Regions from separate parts of the Piscinibacter sp. HJYY11 genome, predicted to be linked through region 1. Evidence: riboswitches for the same ligand, from Rfam matches in the RefSeq annotation. Region 1 holds a riboswitch; the other holds the start of a gene.
What was found. Region 1 has a riboswitch for thiamine pyrophosphate ahead of thiC (phosphomethylpyrimidine synthase ThiC). Riboswitches for the same ligand answer to the same signal wherever they lie in the genome.

Region 2: linked by a shared signal. The riboswitch ahead of JI745_RS25075 (TonB-dependent siderophore receptor) and the one ahead of thiC (phosphomethylpyrimidine synthase ThiC) in region 1 are both predicted to bind thiamine pyrophosphate.

What each region holds. Positions count from the first base shown of each region.
Region 1 is NZ_JAERQZ010000001.1:4,367,150-4,371,603, reverse strand. It holds gene JI745_RS20495 (S8 family serine peptidase) at 1-482, opposite strand, end outside; gene JI745_RS20490 (carboxymuconolactone decarboxylase family protein) at 479-883, opposite strand; gene JI745_RS20485 (5'-methylthioadenosine/adenosylhomocysteine nucleosidase) at 1,026-1,751, opposite strand; gene JI745_RS20480 (hypothetical protein) at 1,865-2,281, shown strand; gene JI745_RS20475 (hypothetical protein) at 2,287-2,442, shown strand; gene JI745_RS20470 (hypothetical protein) at 2,485-2,745, shown strand; TPP riboswitch at 2,781-2,896, shown strand; gene thiC (phosphomethylpyrimidine synthase ThiC) at 3,005-4,454, shown strand, end outside.
Region 2 is NZ_JAERQZ010000002.1:289,049-293,502, reverse strand. It holds gene cobA (uroporphyrinogen-III C-methyltransferase) at 1-356, shown strand, start outside; gene fdxA (ferredoxin FdxA) at 386-709, shown strand; gene JI745_RS25080 (NAD(P)/FAD-dependent oxidoreductase) at 720-1,769, shown strand; TPP riboswitch at 1,798-1,904, shown strand; gene JI745_RS25075 (TonB-dependent siderophore receptor) at 1,940-4,069, shown strand; tRNA gene JI745_RS25070 (tRNA-Asn) at 4,107-4,182, shown strand; gene JI745_RS25065 (esterase-like activity of phytase family protein) at 4,235-4,454, opposite strand, start outside.

The sequences.
Region 1 (4,454 bases):
GAGCGCGGGAAGTCCAGGTTCACCTGGCCGCGCCCGTTGGTCGTGCCCTGCGCGCCCTTGCCGGCGGCCACGTCGCTGAAGGCGATGACATCGACGTCGCGCAGCGCCTGGCCGGTCTCCTTCAGCACCACCTTGAGCGTGTGCCGCTCCAGCACCGTGCGCGAGGCAAACATCTGCGCGCTCTCGATGATGCGCGGCCGCGGTGCCCGTGCCGGCGGGTAGAAGACCTCGGGTACCACGCGCAGCCCGGGCTGCTCGCGCTTCAGGCGCATCAGCGCCACGTCGGACATGGCCACGAGCTTGGCGCCATTGCTGTGGATCGAATCGAGCACGGTGAACCGGGCGGCCTTGGCCGACGGCGGGGCCGGCAGCCGGCGCGGCCCCGGGTCGGCCATGGTGGTGAGGAAGGTCTCGATCGCCGCGGCGTTGTGAGGCTCGTCGGTGGTGAAGCCGCGCGTGGGCAGCAGCACGAAGCGCATCATGCTCGGTCCTCCTCCTCGAACTGCAAGCCCTCGGCGGCCATCCATTCCTCGGCGGCGCGGAACGCGGCCGAGGTGACGGGCACGCCGGCATACGGTGCCACGTGCAGCAGCACCTCGCGCAGCTCGGCGAGCGTGGCGCCGTTGTTCATCGCGCCGCGCAGGTGGCCCTTGAGTTCGTGCGTGTGGCCGAGCGCGGCCAGCATCGCGACCGTGCACAGGCTGCGCTCCTTGAGCGAGAGGCCGCCGCGCAGCCAGGTCGAGCCCCAGGCCTGGTCGTTCACATGCGCCTGCAGCGGCTCCGTGAACGCACTGGCGTTGTTCAAGGCCCGGTCGACGAAGGCATCGCCCATCACCTGGCGGCGACGCTGTTCGCCGGGAGTCGGGGGCACGAAAGCGGTCATCTTGTTGTTCCTTTGCGATGAGATCGGCGCATTGTCATCTTCGCGGGTGGCAGGCCGGCACAGCCCGCGCTTCCAGCATGGCTGCTGCGCCGTGGGAGAAGCGCCGCATGGTGCACCCTCGCTGGCTCATCACACGAGCCGGTCAAGGCGCTGGCAGCTTGTCGAGATAGTGCTGCACGAGGCCGAGCGTGTAGCGGCTCGCCACCTCGGCCACGAAGCGGTTGAAGTCCACGTGCGCGTGATCGTCGGCCCGGTCCGACACGGTGCGCACCACGGCAAACGGCACGCCGAAATCGTGGCACACCTGCGCGAGCGCGGCGCCTTCCATTTCGACGGCCAGCGCGTCGGGCAGGCGCGCGCAGAGGGCGTCGTTCTCGGCGCGCTCGGAGACGAAGCGGTCGCCGCTCACGACGAGCCCGCAGTGCACGCGGGCCTGCGGCGCGCCCAGGTCGGCGAGCATCGTGCGCGAGGCCTGGGCGAGCCCGGCCGACATCGTGGCATCGGTCGCAAAGCGGGCCCGGCCATAGAGCGGCACCTCGTGGCGCGGAAAGAGCGGCGAGGCATCCATGTCGTGCTGCAGCAGCGCATCGGCCACCACCACGTCACCCACGTTCACCCCCGGTGCGAGGCCCCCGGCCGTGCCGGTGAAGACGATGCGCGACACGTCGAACTCGCTCAAGAGCAGCGCGGCCGTCGTCGCCGCCGCCACCTTGCCGATGCGCGACAGCACCACCACGACCTCTTGGCCTGCGAGGTGGCCCACCCAGAACTCGCGGCCCGCGCGCAGCACCGGCCGCTCGTCGGGCATGGCGTCGAGCAGGGCGCGCAGTTCCTCGTGCATGGCCCCCACGATGGCGATCCGTTTCATGTGCCCGATTGTCTGACACGCGTGTCGGAGATCGCCTGCGCACGAACAAGCCGTCAACCGCTTAACGCTGCCGCGACCGGCGCGGAGCATGGGTTCAACTTCAGGAGCCCCTCATGACCCATGAAAAGTCGCTCTGGATCCAGCGTTTCGCGATGCGCCTGATGGTGCTCGAGCCCACGGTTCAGACCGGGCTGTTGCCCGAGATCGCCGAGACCTTCTGGTACTACCAGCGCCACCGCGAGCCGGAAGAATGCGCCCAGGCGCGCGCCCAGGGCCGCCTGCGCATGCCCGGCCGCCGTGAAGCGTGGATCGAGGCCTGCGCCGCCGCCATCCGCGGGCTCGACCCCGAGCTCGGCGCGCAAGACACCGCGGCCCTGGCCACGAGCCTGTGGGAAGAAGACTGGGCCCGCACCGTCGACCCCTACCTCATGGCGCAAGCCTTGTGGGAGCAGGCGCTGCTGCTGGCAAGCCAGAGCGATGGCGAGTTGCCGCCGAGCCTGCACGCGGTCTTCCGCAATCCCGACCTGTGAGCGCCATGCGCACGCCGCATCGAGCGCATGACGTGCCGCCGGACCCACCGGTGGCACCCCCGCCCCCACCACCGCCTCCCTTGGTCGACCCACCGGTGGTCGACCCGCCGGTGCCCGGCCAGCAGTCGCCCGTGATCGACCCGCCGAAAACGATCCAGTGACAATGCGCCATGGCCGCACGCAGCGGCTCTGGAGTGCCCACGATGAGCATCGTCGTCTTCTGGCTCGAGCCCGGCGCGGGGCCGGCCCACCAGGAATTTGCGGCCAACGACCTGCTGGGCGCGCTCAAGTTCAGCGAAGCGCGCCGCCGTGAGGGCAAGCGCCACGTGAGCATCTCCACCGAGCTGCCCGACAGCGTGGGCCAGGGCGGCGTCAATTCGGTCGAAGGCGGCCGGCTGCCCGACGGCCATGTGTACGACTACAACAAGGCCCACCGCGGCGCTGGCCCTCAGTCGACCAAGTGAATGGTTGACGCATGCCGTGCCATGCGCCCACAATCCGCCCCGCTCCGGGGTGTGCCGGGCCGCAAGGCTCGAGGCGCTGAGATGGTGATGTCACCGAACCCGAGAACTTGATCCGGTTCATACCGGCGTAAGAAGAGCGCAACGAGCGGCCCGCGATGGGCCCGGCAGGCGAACACCAGGCCCTGCCCCCGTCGCACCCCACCGCCCGCGGACTTCTCCGGAGCAGACGACACCCCTGTTGCTGCCACTGGAGACCGCGATGACCACCCCTTCCCCCGCCGACTTTCACGAGCGCCTGGCGCTGGCCCGCGAGCCCTTCGCGTCTTCGCGCAAGGTCCACCTCGAAGGCCCGCTCACCGGCGTGCGCGTGCCCATGCGCGAGATCAGCCTCAGCAACGGCGAGCGCGTGATCGTGGACGACACCTCCGGCCCCTGCACCGACCCCACCGTCGCCTTCGACGTGAGAAAGGGGCTGCCCACGCCACGCGCCGCATGGATTGAAGCGCGCGGCGACACCGAGCCGTACCACGGCCGCACCTACTCCGCCCGCGACGACGGCCTGCGCCATGAGAGCGCCGACACACAGCTCGCCCGATTGCAGGCCGAAGCCGCTGCGTTGCAGCGCACGCCGCGCCGCGCGAAGAGCGGCGCCAACGTCACGCAGATGCACTACGCGCGCCGCGGGATCATCACGCCGGAGATGGAGTTCGTCGCCATCCGCGAGAACGACCGGCGCGAGTGGACGCGCGAGTACCTGGGCGATGCAGCGCGCGAACAGCGCCTCGCGGGCAATGCCCTCGGCACGCGCATGCCCGCCGAGATCACGCCCGAGTTCGTGCGCGACGAGGTGGCGCGCGGCCGCGCCATCATCCCCGCCAACATCAACCACCCGGAGCTCGAGCCGACCATCCTCGGCCGACATTTCAGGGTCAAGGTCAACGCCAACATCGGCAACTCGGCCGTCACCTCGAGCATCGAAGAGGAAGTGGAAAAACTCGTGTGGTCGACCCGCTGGGGCGCCGACACGGTGATGGACCTCTCCACCGGCCGCCACATCCACACCACGCGCGACTGGATCCTGCGCAACTCGCCGGTGCCCATCGGCACCGTGCCGCTGTACCAGGCACTCGAGAAGGTGGGCGGCGTGGCCGAGGAGCTCTCGTGGGCCATCTTCCGCGACACGCTGATCGAGCAGGCCGAGCAGGGCGTCGACTACTTCACCATCCACGCCGGCCTGCGCCTGCCCTTCATCCACCTCACGACGAAGCGCCGCACCGGCATCGTCTCGCGCGGCGGCTCCATCCTCGCCAAGTGGTGCATCACGCATCACCAGGAGAACTTCCTCTACACGCACTTCGAGGAAATCTGCGAGATCATGAAGGCCTACGACGTGAGCTTCTCGCTCGGCGACGGCCTGCGCCCCGGCAGTGGCGCCGATGCGAACGACGAGGCCCAGTTCGCCGAGCTGCGCACCCTCGGCGAGCTGACGCAGATCGCGTGGCAGCACGACGTGCAGACCATGATCGAAGGCCCGGGCCACGTGCCGATGCACCTGATCCAGGCCAACATGGACGAGCAGCTCAAGCACTGCCACGAGGCGCCCTTCTACACGCTGGGCCCGCTCACCATCGACATCGCGCCCGGCTACGACCACATCGCGAGTGCCATCGGCGCCGCGATGATCGGCTGGATGGGCACCTCGATGCTCT
Region 2 (4,454 bases), on a different contig from region 1:
TGAGCCTCGCCACCGCCATGACCCGCACCGGCGACATGCATGCGACCCGCACCGCCGACACCGAGATCTACTACATGGCCGGCAAGCAGCTCGCGGCCCTCTCACACCAGTTGCTCGGTGCCGGTTGGCCCGCCGACACGCCCGCCAGCGTCGTCTCGCGGGCGGGCTGGCCGGATGCCATCCACACCGAACATGAAGTCGCCTCGCTCGACGAGGGCAGCGCCCAACACGCCGGCCGCCCCACCATCGTGACGATTGGCGCAGGTGCCGCCTCGCTCGGCGTGGGCGGCAAGGTTTCAGCGCCGGTGGGAACCCTCAAGCCCCTAAAATCCGTTGTTTCGCCCTCGGGCGACTGATCTCCGCAAATTCACTACCCGCAAGAGCCATGACCCACGTTGTCACCGAAGCCTGCATCCGCTGCAAATACACCGACTGCGTGGATGTCTGCCCTGTGGACTGCTTCCGCGAAGGCCCCAACTTCCTGGCGATCGATCCCGACGAGTGCATCGACTGCGCCGTGTGCATCCCTGAATGCCCGGTCAATGCGATCCTGCCGGAAGAAGACGTGCCGGCCGATCAGCAGCACATGATCAAGATCAATGCCGATCTGGCCAAGGGTTGGCCCAGCATCACCAAGCGCAAGGCCGCGCTGCCCGACGCCGACGAGTGGAAAGACAAGACGGGCAAGCTGTCGGAGCTGCAGAAGTAAGCTCGGCTCCATGATCGACACCGATGCGCTGATCGTCGGCGCCGGCCCGGTGGGCCTGTTCCAGGTGTTCGAGCTGGGCCTGCTCGAGATCAAGGCCCATGTGGTGGACACGCTCGCCTACCCCGGCGGGCAGTGCATCGAGCTCTATCCCGACAAACCGATCTACGACATCCCGGCGGTGCCCCGCAGCACTGGCCGCGAGCTCGTCGACAGCCTGCTCAAGCAGATCGAGCCCTTTGGCGCGACCTTCCACCTCGGGCAGGAGGTGGCGGCGGTGGAGAAGCAGGCCGACGGCCGCTTTCTCGTCGAGACCAGCACCGGCACCCGCTTCCTCGCCAAGGTGGTGATCGTGGCCGGCGGCGTGGGCTCGTTCCAGCCGCGCATGCTGAAGGTCGAAGGCCTCGACAAATACGAGGGCACGCAACTCTTCCATCGCGTGAAGACGCCGGCCGAGTTCGCCGGCAAGCAGATTGTCATTGTGGGCGGCGGCGATTCGGCGCTCGACTGGGCCCTGCACTTCGCACAAGACGGGCCTGACAAGGCCGCAAGCGTGATCCTGCTGCATCGCCGCGATGGCTTCCAGGCCGCGCCGGCCAGCGTGGCGAAGATGCGTGCCTTGTGCGATGCGATGCAGATGCAGTTCATCGTCGGCCAGATCACCGGCATCGAGGAGGCCGAGGGCCGACTCACGGGTGTGAAGGTCACCGGCGGCGACGCGGTCACGCGGGTCGTGCCGCTCGATGCGCTGCTGGTGTTCTTCGGCCTCAGCCCCAAGCTCGGACCCATCGCCGACTGGGGCCTGGCGCTCGAACGCAAGCAGCTCGTCGTCGACACCGAGAAGTTCGAAACCAGCGTGCCGGGCATCTTCGCGGTGGGCGACGTCAACACCTATCCGGGCAAGAAGAAGCTCATCCTGTCGGGCTTTCATGAAGCGGCGCTTGCGGCCTTTGGTGCGGCGCCCTACGTCTTCCCGGACAAGCGCATCCAGCTGCAGTACACGACGGCCAGCCCGAAGCTGCACAAGCTGCTCGGCGTGGAGTCGCCGACTTTCGACGACTGACATAATCGCCTTCGCTGCGCACACGCGCAGCACTCGCTAGGGGTGTTGGATGCCATGCAGATGGCGTTCGACTGAGAGAGTCCCTTTGAACCTGATTGAGGTAATCCTCGCGCAGGGAAGCAAGCACCGCAGACGGTGCCCGCCGACCTGCCATCGCTTCCGGACACACGATGGCTCCCATTCGCTTCTTCCGCACACCCGCTGCCGCGGCCGCTTCCATGCTGTGCCTCAGCGTCTACGCGCAGGCACCCGCATCCACCAACCTCCCACCGGTCACCGTGGTTGGCCGCAGCGACCCGGTCGTGTCGGTCTCGGGATGGGGCGTGCCTTTGTCCGAGGCGCCACTGCAGGCGAGCGTGCTCAGCGCCTCCCAGATGAAGGACCGTGGTGTGCAACGCATCGCCGACATGGTCAAGTCGGATGCCAGCGTCAGCGATGCCTACAACTCCGAGGGCTATTGGGACTTTCTCGCCGTGCGCGGCTTCACGCTCGACAACCGCTTCAACTACCGGCGCGACGGCTTGCCCATCAACGCTGAAACGTCGATTCCGCTCGACAACAAGGAGCGTCTTGAGGTTCTCAAAGGCACATCGGGCATCCAAGCGGGCACAAGCGCGCCCGGCGGCTTGGCCAACCTCGTCGTAAAGCGCCCAGGCGGCGCATCGGCCTACAGCGCAACGCTGGGCTGGCGCGAGCGCAACTCGATTCTCACCGCTGCGGACCTCACGCAGCGCTTCGGCGCGGAAGGGGCGCTCGGCGCGCGGCTCAACCTCGCGTACGAGGATCTGCAGCCGCAGCTGCGCGATGCCAAAGGCAAGCGCCACCTTGCTGCGATCGCCACCGAATGGCGCGCGGGCGCCGACACGCTGGTCGAATTCGAAGTCGAGCACAGCCACCGCTCGCAGCCCAGCCAGCCGGCATTCAGCTTGTTGGGCGATCGTGTGCCGGAGCCGGTGGACCCTCGCCTCAACCTCAACAACCAGCCTTGGTCCCAGCCGGTGGTGATGGATGCCAACAACGCGTCACTGCGCATGACACAGAGCCTCGGCGCGAACTGGCGAGGCACGTTGCATGCATTGACGCAACGTCTCGTCACCGACGATCGGCTGGCCTTTCCGTACGGTTGCACCAGCGCCACGACCTACTACCCAGATCGCTACTGCCCCGATGGCACCTTCGACTACGCTGACTATCGCAGCGAGAACGAACGCCGCCGCTCGGATGCGTTGGAGATCGCAATGCACGGTGAAACGGACGTCGGCGGCATGAAGCACACTCTCTCGGTTGGCCTGCTTCAAAGCCGCGTGACGCACCGATTCGAGCGACAGGCTTACAACGGTGTTGGCACTGGCACCGTCGACGGCGGCACCGTCGTCCCTGCCAACCCCACCCTGAACGACGAGAACACCAACCGGGACGAACGGTCGACCGAACTCTTCGCTCGCGACGCCATTCGCCTCAACGACCACCTCACCACCTGGCTGGGCCTGCGGCACACCCGCCTGCATCGGCAAAGTGTGCGCACGGACGGATCACGCGACACCAACTACGAAGAGCGCCTGATCACGCCCTCCATTGCCCTCAGCTACACCTTCGCGCCCCAGCAACTCGTGTACACAAGCTGGGGGCGGGGCATCGAAAGCGAAGTCGTGACGAATCGAGATCGCTTTACCAACCGCGGTGTGGCCTTGTTGTCCACCAGTCGCCAATTGGAAGCCGGCTTGAAGGTCGGCACGCCGAATGCTCAATGGGGCGCCGCCCTGTTCCAGGTGGTGCGCCCTCAGTGGGGCAACGTTGGCGCATGCAATGCCGCCGGCAGTTGCACTCGCGTCCCTGACGGTCAGGCGCGCCATCGCGGCCTCGAAGCCAATGCCGCTTGGCGCGACGGCCCCTGGGCCTTCGGCGGCAGCCTGCAGTTGTTGCACGCCCGCCGCGAGAACACGCTCGATGTCAATGCCGAGGGCAAGCGGCCCGTCAATGTCCCGGAGCGCACGCTCAAGTTGCAGGCCCGCTACAACGTGGCGGCCCTGCCGGCCTTGCAGTTGCAAGCCGATGCCATGGGTGTGAGTCACCGCGCCGTGGTGGCCGACAACAGCCTCAGCATTCCGGGCTACGGCGTCATGGACCTTGCCGCACGCTACGAACAAAAACTCATCGGCTCCACCATCACGTGGCGCGCAGGCGTCGACAACGTCTTCAATCGCCGCGCTTGGCGGGAATCGCCCCTCCAGTTCGACCACGTCTACCTCTATCCCCTGGCCGCACGCACCTTCCGCGCCTCGGTCGAAGTGAGCCTGTGATCCGCCACAAAAGTATGGCTATAATGCGCGGCTCTATTCCTCGATAGCTCAGTCGGTAGAGCGCCGGACTGTTAATCCGTAGGTCCCTGGTTCGAGCCCAGGTCGAGGAGCCAGAAAAAAGCAAAGGGCCCTGCAGCAATGCAGGGCCCTTTCGTTTTGTGACGCTCAGTCGTCGTCGCGGTCATGTCCGCGGCCACGGCGATGATCGTCGTCTTCTTCCGCCACCAGCGACACGGGCAAGCGGATGCGCAGGAACTCAGTGTTGTCGGACGCCATCTCGCGGCCACCGCCGTACGGGAAGTTGTTGTCGTTCACGACCAGCAGCGTGCGCGCATCGAGGACCAGCACGTTCTCGATCGTCGTGTACGGGAAGGTGAAGACCGTG